Linked DNA regions of Microbulbifer sp. GL-2. The protein of the gene in region 2 binds, or shares a complex with, the protein of the main gene of each other region. Links are inferred from orthologs where the notes say so. Each region holds a gene or a part of one and is shown on either strand. Other genes may lie near its edges.

Region 1 (3,268 bases), 1.3 Mb from region 2 along the record:
CAGGAGTGCCAAGCCCAGTGATATCGTGCAGCCCGGCCACATTTTCCCGATTATGGCTCAGCCTGGTGGTGTTTTAAGTCGTGCGGGGCACACCGAAGCGGGTTGCGACCTGTCCCGCCTGGCGGGTTTTGAGCCCTCTGCAGTGATCGTTGAAATCATGAACGAAGACGGCACCATGGCGCGCCGCCCGGACCTGGAAAAGTTTGCCAAAGAGCATAATCTCAAGATCGGTACCATTGCCGATCTGATTAATTACCGCGCCCTTAATGAGAAAACAGTAGAGTGCGTTAACGAGCGTAAAGTACGCACCGAGTTCGGTGAATTCACACTGCGCACTTACCTCGACAAGGCCCGTCGCGAGCGTCACTTTGCCTTTATTAAGGGCGACCCGACACCTGAGGAGCCAACCCTGGTGCGGGTGCATGTAGGGAATACCCTGCGCGATGTACTCACTATTCGCCGCGGAGATGAGAAATTTATCCCGTGGACTTTCCGCCGTGCCATGCAGCGTATCGAGAAAGAGGGCAAGGGCGTGGTGGTGCTTATTTGCCATAACGAAACCACCGAAGAGATCGAAGAGAGCATCGACTGGCTGATCAGCGGCAAGCAGCAGCGACCCAGCCAGGACCTTGTATACAAGCAGGTGGGCACAGGCTCACAAATCCTGCGCGATCTTAAGGTACGCAAAATGCGTCTCATGAGCGCTCCCTTCAAGTTCAGCGCCATCTCCGGTTTTGAGCTGGAAGTGGAAGAGTACCTGAATGCCGACGAGTAAATAAAACTGTGACGCCGGTTTTTGTCGGCATCGTGGCAAAGAAATACGGATTAAAAACTATGAGTAATATTCAAGTAATCGAAGGGGATTTTGTCGGCAGTGCTGGTAAGTATGCACTGCTGGTAAGTCGCTGGAACAGTTTTGTGGTTGAAAGCCTGAAAGACGGTGCCCTGGATACCTTGCGTCGCAAGGGCATCAAGGATGAAGATATTACTATCTACTACGCTCCGGGCGCTTTCGAGTTTCCACTGGCCGCTCAAAAACTGGCCGAGACCAAGAAGTTCGATGCCATTATCGCCTTGGGTGCGGTAATTCGTGGTGGCACCCCGCACTTCGAATATGTCGCTGGTGAATGCACCAAAGGCCTGGCTCAGGTATCCCTCAATACTGGTATCCCGGTAACTTTTGGCGTGCTTACTGTGGATTCCATCGAACAGGCGATCGAGCGTTCCGGTACCAAGGCCGGTAACAAAGGCTGTGAGGCCGCTGAGACCGCCCTGGAAATGGTTTCCCTGCTTGGCAAAATTTAAATTGCCGAAGTGCCGGCAAGCTGTGCCGGCACTGCCCATTCTGTGAAGTATCTACCGGAAAAGACAATGACTGTAACTGCATCCGCTCGCCGTAAGGCGCGTCACTACGCCATGCAGGCTCTCTACCAATGGCAGATCGCTGGCGCCAGCCTCAGTGCGATTGAAGCTGAGTTCCACGCTGACAACGATATGAGCAAGACCGACGTGGAATATTTCCGCGATATTTTTCACGGTGTTGCCAAGAGTCTGGACGAAGTGGAAAACGCCTTCACGCCGCATCTGGACCGAAAAGTGGAAGACCTGGACCCAGTGTCCCGAGCCCTTCTGCGCATGTCCACTTACGAGCTGAAAAACCGTATTGATGTGCCCTACAAAGTTGTGATTAACGAAGCTGTAGCACTGGCAAAAAAATTTGGTCCCACCGATGCCTTCAAATTTATCAATGGCATCCTGGACAAGACTGCTGCAGACCTTCGTGCATCTGAAGTGGCTGCGGATAAGAAAGCCTGAAGTGGGATATGGGAACTGCGCCCGGCGAATTTGAAATTATCCGTGACTTCTTTGCCTCTGCGCCACAAGGGGAAGGGGTAACCCTGGGGATTGGCGATGACTGTGCTCTGTTACAGGTACCTGCCGAGGGCCAGTTGGCTACCTCCATGGATACGCTGGTGGCGGGCCGGCATTTTCCCGCCGACGCTGACCCCTCGGCTATAGCGGCTCGCGCGCTGCGGGTTAACCTCAGTGACCTGGCCGCTATGAATGCACGCCCATTGTGGTTTACCTTGGCGTTGACCCTGCCGCACAGTGACGCCGCCTGGCTACAAAAATTCGCCAGTGGCCTGTTGCAAACTGCAGCGCAGTTTGGCATTTCCCTGGTGGGCGGTGATACCACGGCCGGTCCTCTGTCGATTACTATCCAGGTAATTGGCCAAACCAGTCGGGCCTTGCGTCGGGATGGTGCCGGCCCCGGCGATTCAGTCTATGTCAGCGGCCCGCTGGGAGCGGCGGCGGCTGCACTGCCAGTGATTCTTGGTGAGCAGAAGGTGCTAGACGCAACGCGGCAGCAGGTCGAGCGCGCCTATTATTTCCCCGAGCCGCAGTTTGCCACTGCGGCAGCGATTTCCGAACTGGCTAGCAGCGCCCTGGATATATCCGATGGCCTGCTGGCGGATCTCGCTCATATTTGTAAATCCAGCCAAGTGAGTGCGGATATCCATTTGGAGCGCCTGCCTGTTGCACCTTTGGCGCAGACACTTGCCGGAGAAAGGGCGCTGGCAATGGCCGCCGGTGGTGGTGATGATTACCAGTTGTGTTTTACTGTGCCGCAAGAAAAAGTGGAAGCATTGGAAAAACTGGATTTGCCCGCAACCGCTATTGGCACCCTGGCAAGCGGCGACGCACAAGTGTGTTGCTGGAAGAATGGAAAGCCCTGGCGTGCCCCCTCAATGGGCTACCGACATTTTTGAGTTGGTGCTTTTACCGAGAAAGGAATGCCTGATAGGCCTTGGATACAAACACTATGAGCGGACAGAATCCCACTTTTCCCCAGCTCCTGCGTGACCCAACCATGTTACTGGCCTTTGGGTTTGGCTCCGGGCTCGCCCCTAAGGCGCCGGGCACTTTTGGCACTTTGGCCGCCATCCCCTTTTGGTGGCTGATGCAGGGGCTGTCTCCAGCCTGGTACCTGGGTATCGTTATCCTGACCGGTTTACTGGGTTGTTATCTATGTGGCGCGGCAGCCAAGAAGCTGGGTGTGCATGACCACGGTGGCATTGTCTGGGATGAGATGGTGGGTTACTGGCTCACTATGTTTTTGGCTCCGGCTGGCTGGGGCTGGGCTCTGTATGGCTTTGTGCTTTTCCGCCTGTTTGACATCGCTAAACCTCCCCCCATTAACTGGGCTGATAGGCAAGTGCGAGGTGGCGTTGGGATTATGCTCGACGATATACTGGCCGCCGTTTAC
Region 2 (3,013 bases):
CGGTTATTCGGGTTGTCATAATGCTTCAACCCTGTGTGGAACTGCGTACCAGAAGATGGGGTTGGTAAACCAATACCCACACCAAGAAGATTTAGGTCGCTATTAGGTTACAGGCAATTACGCTGATCGAATGGTTTTAAAGTTCCCATGTTGCGCGACGTTAGCAGAGGCGCCCCTTACTTTAACGATGGCAGTGTACAGACCATTGAGCGCGCTATTTACGATATGGCCTGGTACCAGTTGGGGCAGAAGCTCAATCAGCGGCAGGTAAGCGATATCGCGGCCTTCCTGGGAGCGCTGGAGCATCAAGCGGCTGAATAGGTTTGCTGTCCTTTAAAGTGGTGGGGTTTTACTCGCGATTATCGTGAGCCTTGGCAAAAGCTTTCTCCGGGGGGGGGCATCCGTTGCCTTGCCCCCATACCCTTGATGAGATTATGGCCAGTCCTTGCTCAGGTCGGCGGTGTGGCTGCTCATAAAAAGTTTGGTGAACTGTGGTCCATCCATCTCCACCAGCTCCTCATGGTCTCCGGCCTCAAAGTAAATGGTTTCCTGGTGACTGAGGCTGCTGTCGAGCAGGGTTGTAATGCCGTAGGCTTGGCCTATGGGGGGGAGGGCGCCCAGTTCGCAATCCGGGAATATTGATCCGAGTTGGTTTTCTGCGACCATCCCCAGTTCGTTACGGCCAGTTTCTGTATGCACTGCGCGCATATCCAGGCTGCTGCTTGCGGGTATTACCACCATTACATAGCCTTCCTTATCCTGCAGAATTATCGCCTTGGCTACCTGGTCCTCCCTGACGTGGGCGGCATGGGCGCTTTCTCGACTGGTTCGTGTGTGTGGGTGTTGAACCAGGTGGTAGTCGACTGATTGGTCATTCAGGTATTGGCTCAATTTTGCGGCAATAGTCATTTCTGTTCCCTCGTTCCACTTCAGGTACTTCATTGTAGTTTGTGCAGATTGAAATTTGAGCAGGCTGTACAGTTGACAGCCTGACGTGCTCCCCGTAGAATTCGCGCTCCTTTTCGCCCGCCCTCGGGGTTGCGGAAAAGGACGTTCTTTAGTTAATAAGTTGGAGTTTGATTCCATGCAGGGTCAACGTATCCGTATTCGCCTGAAGGCCTTCGATCACAAGCTGATCGACGCGTCCACTCAGGAGATCGTAGAGACGGCTAAGCGCACTGGCGCACAAGTTCGCGGTCCAATCCCGCTGCCGACTCGCAAAGAGAAGTACACCGTACTGATTTCTCCGCACGTTAATAAAGACGCTCGCGACCAGTACGAAATCCGTACTCACAAGCGTTTGCTGGACATCGTTGAGCCTACCGAGAAAACCGTCGACGCGCTGATGAAGCTCGATCTGGCGGCCGGTGTTGAGGTCCAAATTAGTCTCGGCTAACACTTTTACTAACTACCGAATCCCGGGCGAAAAAGGTCCGGGTAGTGTAACGCTCTGAAATTGGGCGGCCGCAGTGGGTTAAAGCCCCGTGCACTGAGAGGTTAATAAAGATGACTATAGGTATTGTCGGCCGCAAGAGCGGCATGACTCGCATCTTCACTGAAGATGGCGTATCCATTCCGGTAACCGTTGTTGAGGTTGCTCCGAATCGCGTCACCCAAGTGAAAACTCAGGAAACTGATGGCTATGCCGCTGTTCAAGTAGCAGTGGGTAACCGTAAGGCTTCCCGTGTCTCCAAGCCCGAAGCGGGCCACTTCGCCAAAGCCAATGTAGAGGCTGGCACCAATCTTTTCGAACTGCGTACAGATAGTTCCGAAGAGACTTTCGAAATCGGTTCTGAAATCACTGTTTCCAGTTTTGAAGCTGGCCAGAAGATCGATGTAACCGGCACTTCCAAAGGTAAAGGCTTCCAGGGCGGCGTTAAGCGCTGGAATTTCAGTATGCAAGACGCAACCCACGGCAACTCCTTGTCTCACCGCGCACCCGGTTCTATCGGTCAGTGTCAGACTCCTGGCCGCGTATGGAAAGGCAAGAAGATGGCTGGACATATGGGTGCTGAGCGCGTAACCGTGCAAAACCTGGAAGTTGTTCGTGTCGATGCTGAACGTAACCTGTTGCTGGTTAAAGGTGCTGTACCCGGCGCTCCCGGTGGCAACGTTATCGTTCGTCCGGCAGTTAAAGCCTAAGTCTGAGGGGAAATAGATATGGAACTGAATATCGCTACTCCCGAAGGCGCTAAAGGCACAGTAGCTGTCTCTGAAGTGACCTTCGGACGTGAGTTCAACCAAGATCTGGTACACCAGGCAGTCGTGGCCTACATGGCCGGCGCTCGCCAGGGTACCAAGGCGCAGAAGAACCGTTCTGATGTTTCCGGTGGCGGTAAAAAGCCCTGGCGCCAAAAGGGTACTGGCCGTGCACGTGCCGGTACTATTCGCAGCCCGTTGTGGCGTTCCGGTGGCGTAACCTTCGCTGCTGACCCGCGTGATCACAGCGTTAAGCTGAACAAGAAAATGTACCGCGCCGCGCTGCGTTGCATTTTGTCTGAGCTGGCTCGTCAAGAACGCCTGGTAGTGGTTGAGTCCTTCAATGTGGACGCTCCCAAGACCAAGCAGTTGGTAAGCAAGCTGGCCCAGTTTGACCTGTCCGAAGCGCTGATCGTGACTGAAGAGGTTAGTGAAAACCTCTACCTTGCCTCACGCAACTTGCACAAGATCGATGTCCGCGATGTACAGGCAATCGATCCCGTAAGCCTGATTCGTTTTGATAAGGTCGTGGTTACCGTTTCTGCGCTCAAGAAAATTGAAGAGGTGCTGGGATGAACCAAGAGCGACTCTACAAAGTACTGCTGGGCCCGGTAATTTCCGAAAAAGCTGCAGGGCTGGCCGACAGTGCCAACCAAGTGGTTTTTAAGGTATCCACCGATGCCGAAAAAGCTGAGATCAAGGCTGCGGTTGAAAAACTGTTTAACGTTTCTGTTGAACTAGTTCGCACCGTAAACGTTAAAGGCAAAACCAAGCGTACGCGTCACGGCATGGGCCGTCGTAACGATTGGAAAAA

Evidence for each region. The genes of interacting proteins can lie anywhere in the genome.
Region 1: the proteins of rpsJ (region 2) and nusB are in contact, whole or in part, in a solved structure (PDB 3D3B), measured with the Escherichia coli proteins. The link is inferred for Microbulbifer sp. GL-2 from one-to-one orthologs.

Annotation. Positions count from the first base shown.
Region 1 is NZ_AP019807.1:2,197,856-2,201,123, forward strand. The notes cover bases 171-3,093. They hold nusB (transcription antitermination factor NusB), read left to right. Parts: upstream 171-1,371; coding sequence 1,372-1,815; downstream 1,816-3,093. Other genes in these bases: ribBA (bifunctional 3,4-dihydroxy-2-butanone-4-phosphate synthase/GTP cyclohydrolase II), read left to right, coding at 171-775; ribE (6,7-dimethyl-8-ribityllumazine synthase), read left to right, coding at 835-1,305; thiL (thiamine-phosphate kinase), read left to right, coding at 1,824-2,771; GL2_RS09585 (phosphatidylglycerophosphatase A), read left to right, coding at 2,825-3,093. In the rest of the region: more of ribBA, read left to right, coding at 1-170; more of GL2_RS09585, read left to right, coding at 3,094-3,268. UniProt on the Escherichia coli protein: Part of the processive rRNA transcription and antitermination complex (rrnTAC). The complex forms an RNA-chaperone ring around the RNA exit tunnel of RNA polymerase (RNAP).
Region 2 is NZ_AP019807.1:908,600-911,612, reverse strand. Bases 1-2,740 are described here. They hold rpsJ (30S ribosomal protein S10), read left to right. Parts: upstream 1-1,084; coding sequence 1,085-1,396; downstream 1,397-2,740. Other genes in these bases: rplD (50S ribosomal protein L4), read left to right, coding at 2,161-2,740; rplC (50S ribosomal protein L3), read left to right, coding at 1,507-2,142; GL2_RS04120 (aminoacyl-tRNA deacylase), read right to left, coding at 433-909; GL2_RS21420 (hypothetical protein), read left to right, coding at 148-321. In the rest of the region: more of rplD, read left to right, coding at 2,741-2,775; rplW (50S ribosomal protein L23), read left to right, coding at 2,772-3,013. UniProt on the Escherichia coli protein: Involved in the binding of tRNA to the ribosomes. Part of the processive rRNA transcription and antitermination complex (rrnTAC). The complex forms an RNA-chaperone ring around the RNA exit tunnel of RNA polymerase (RNAP).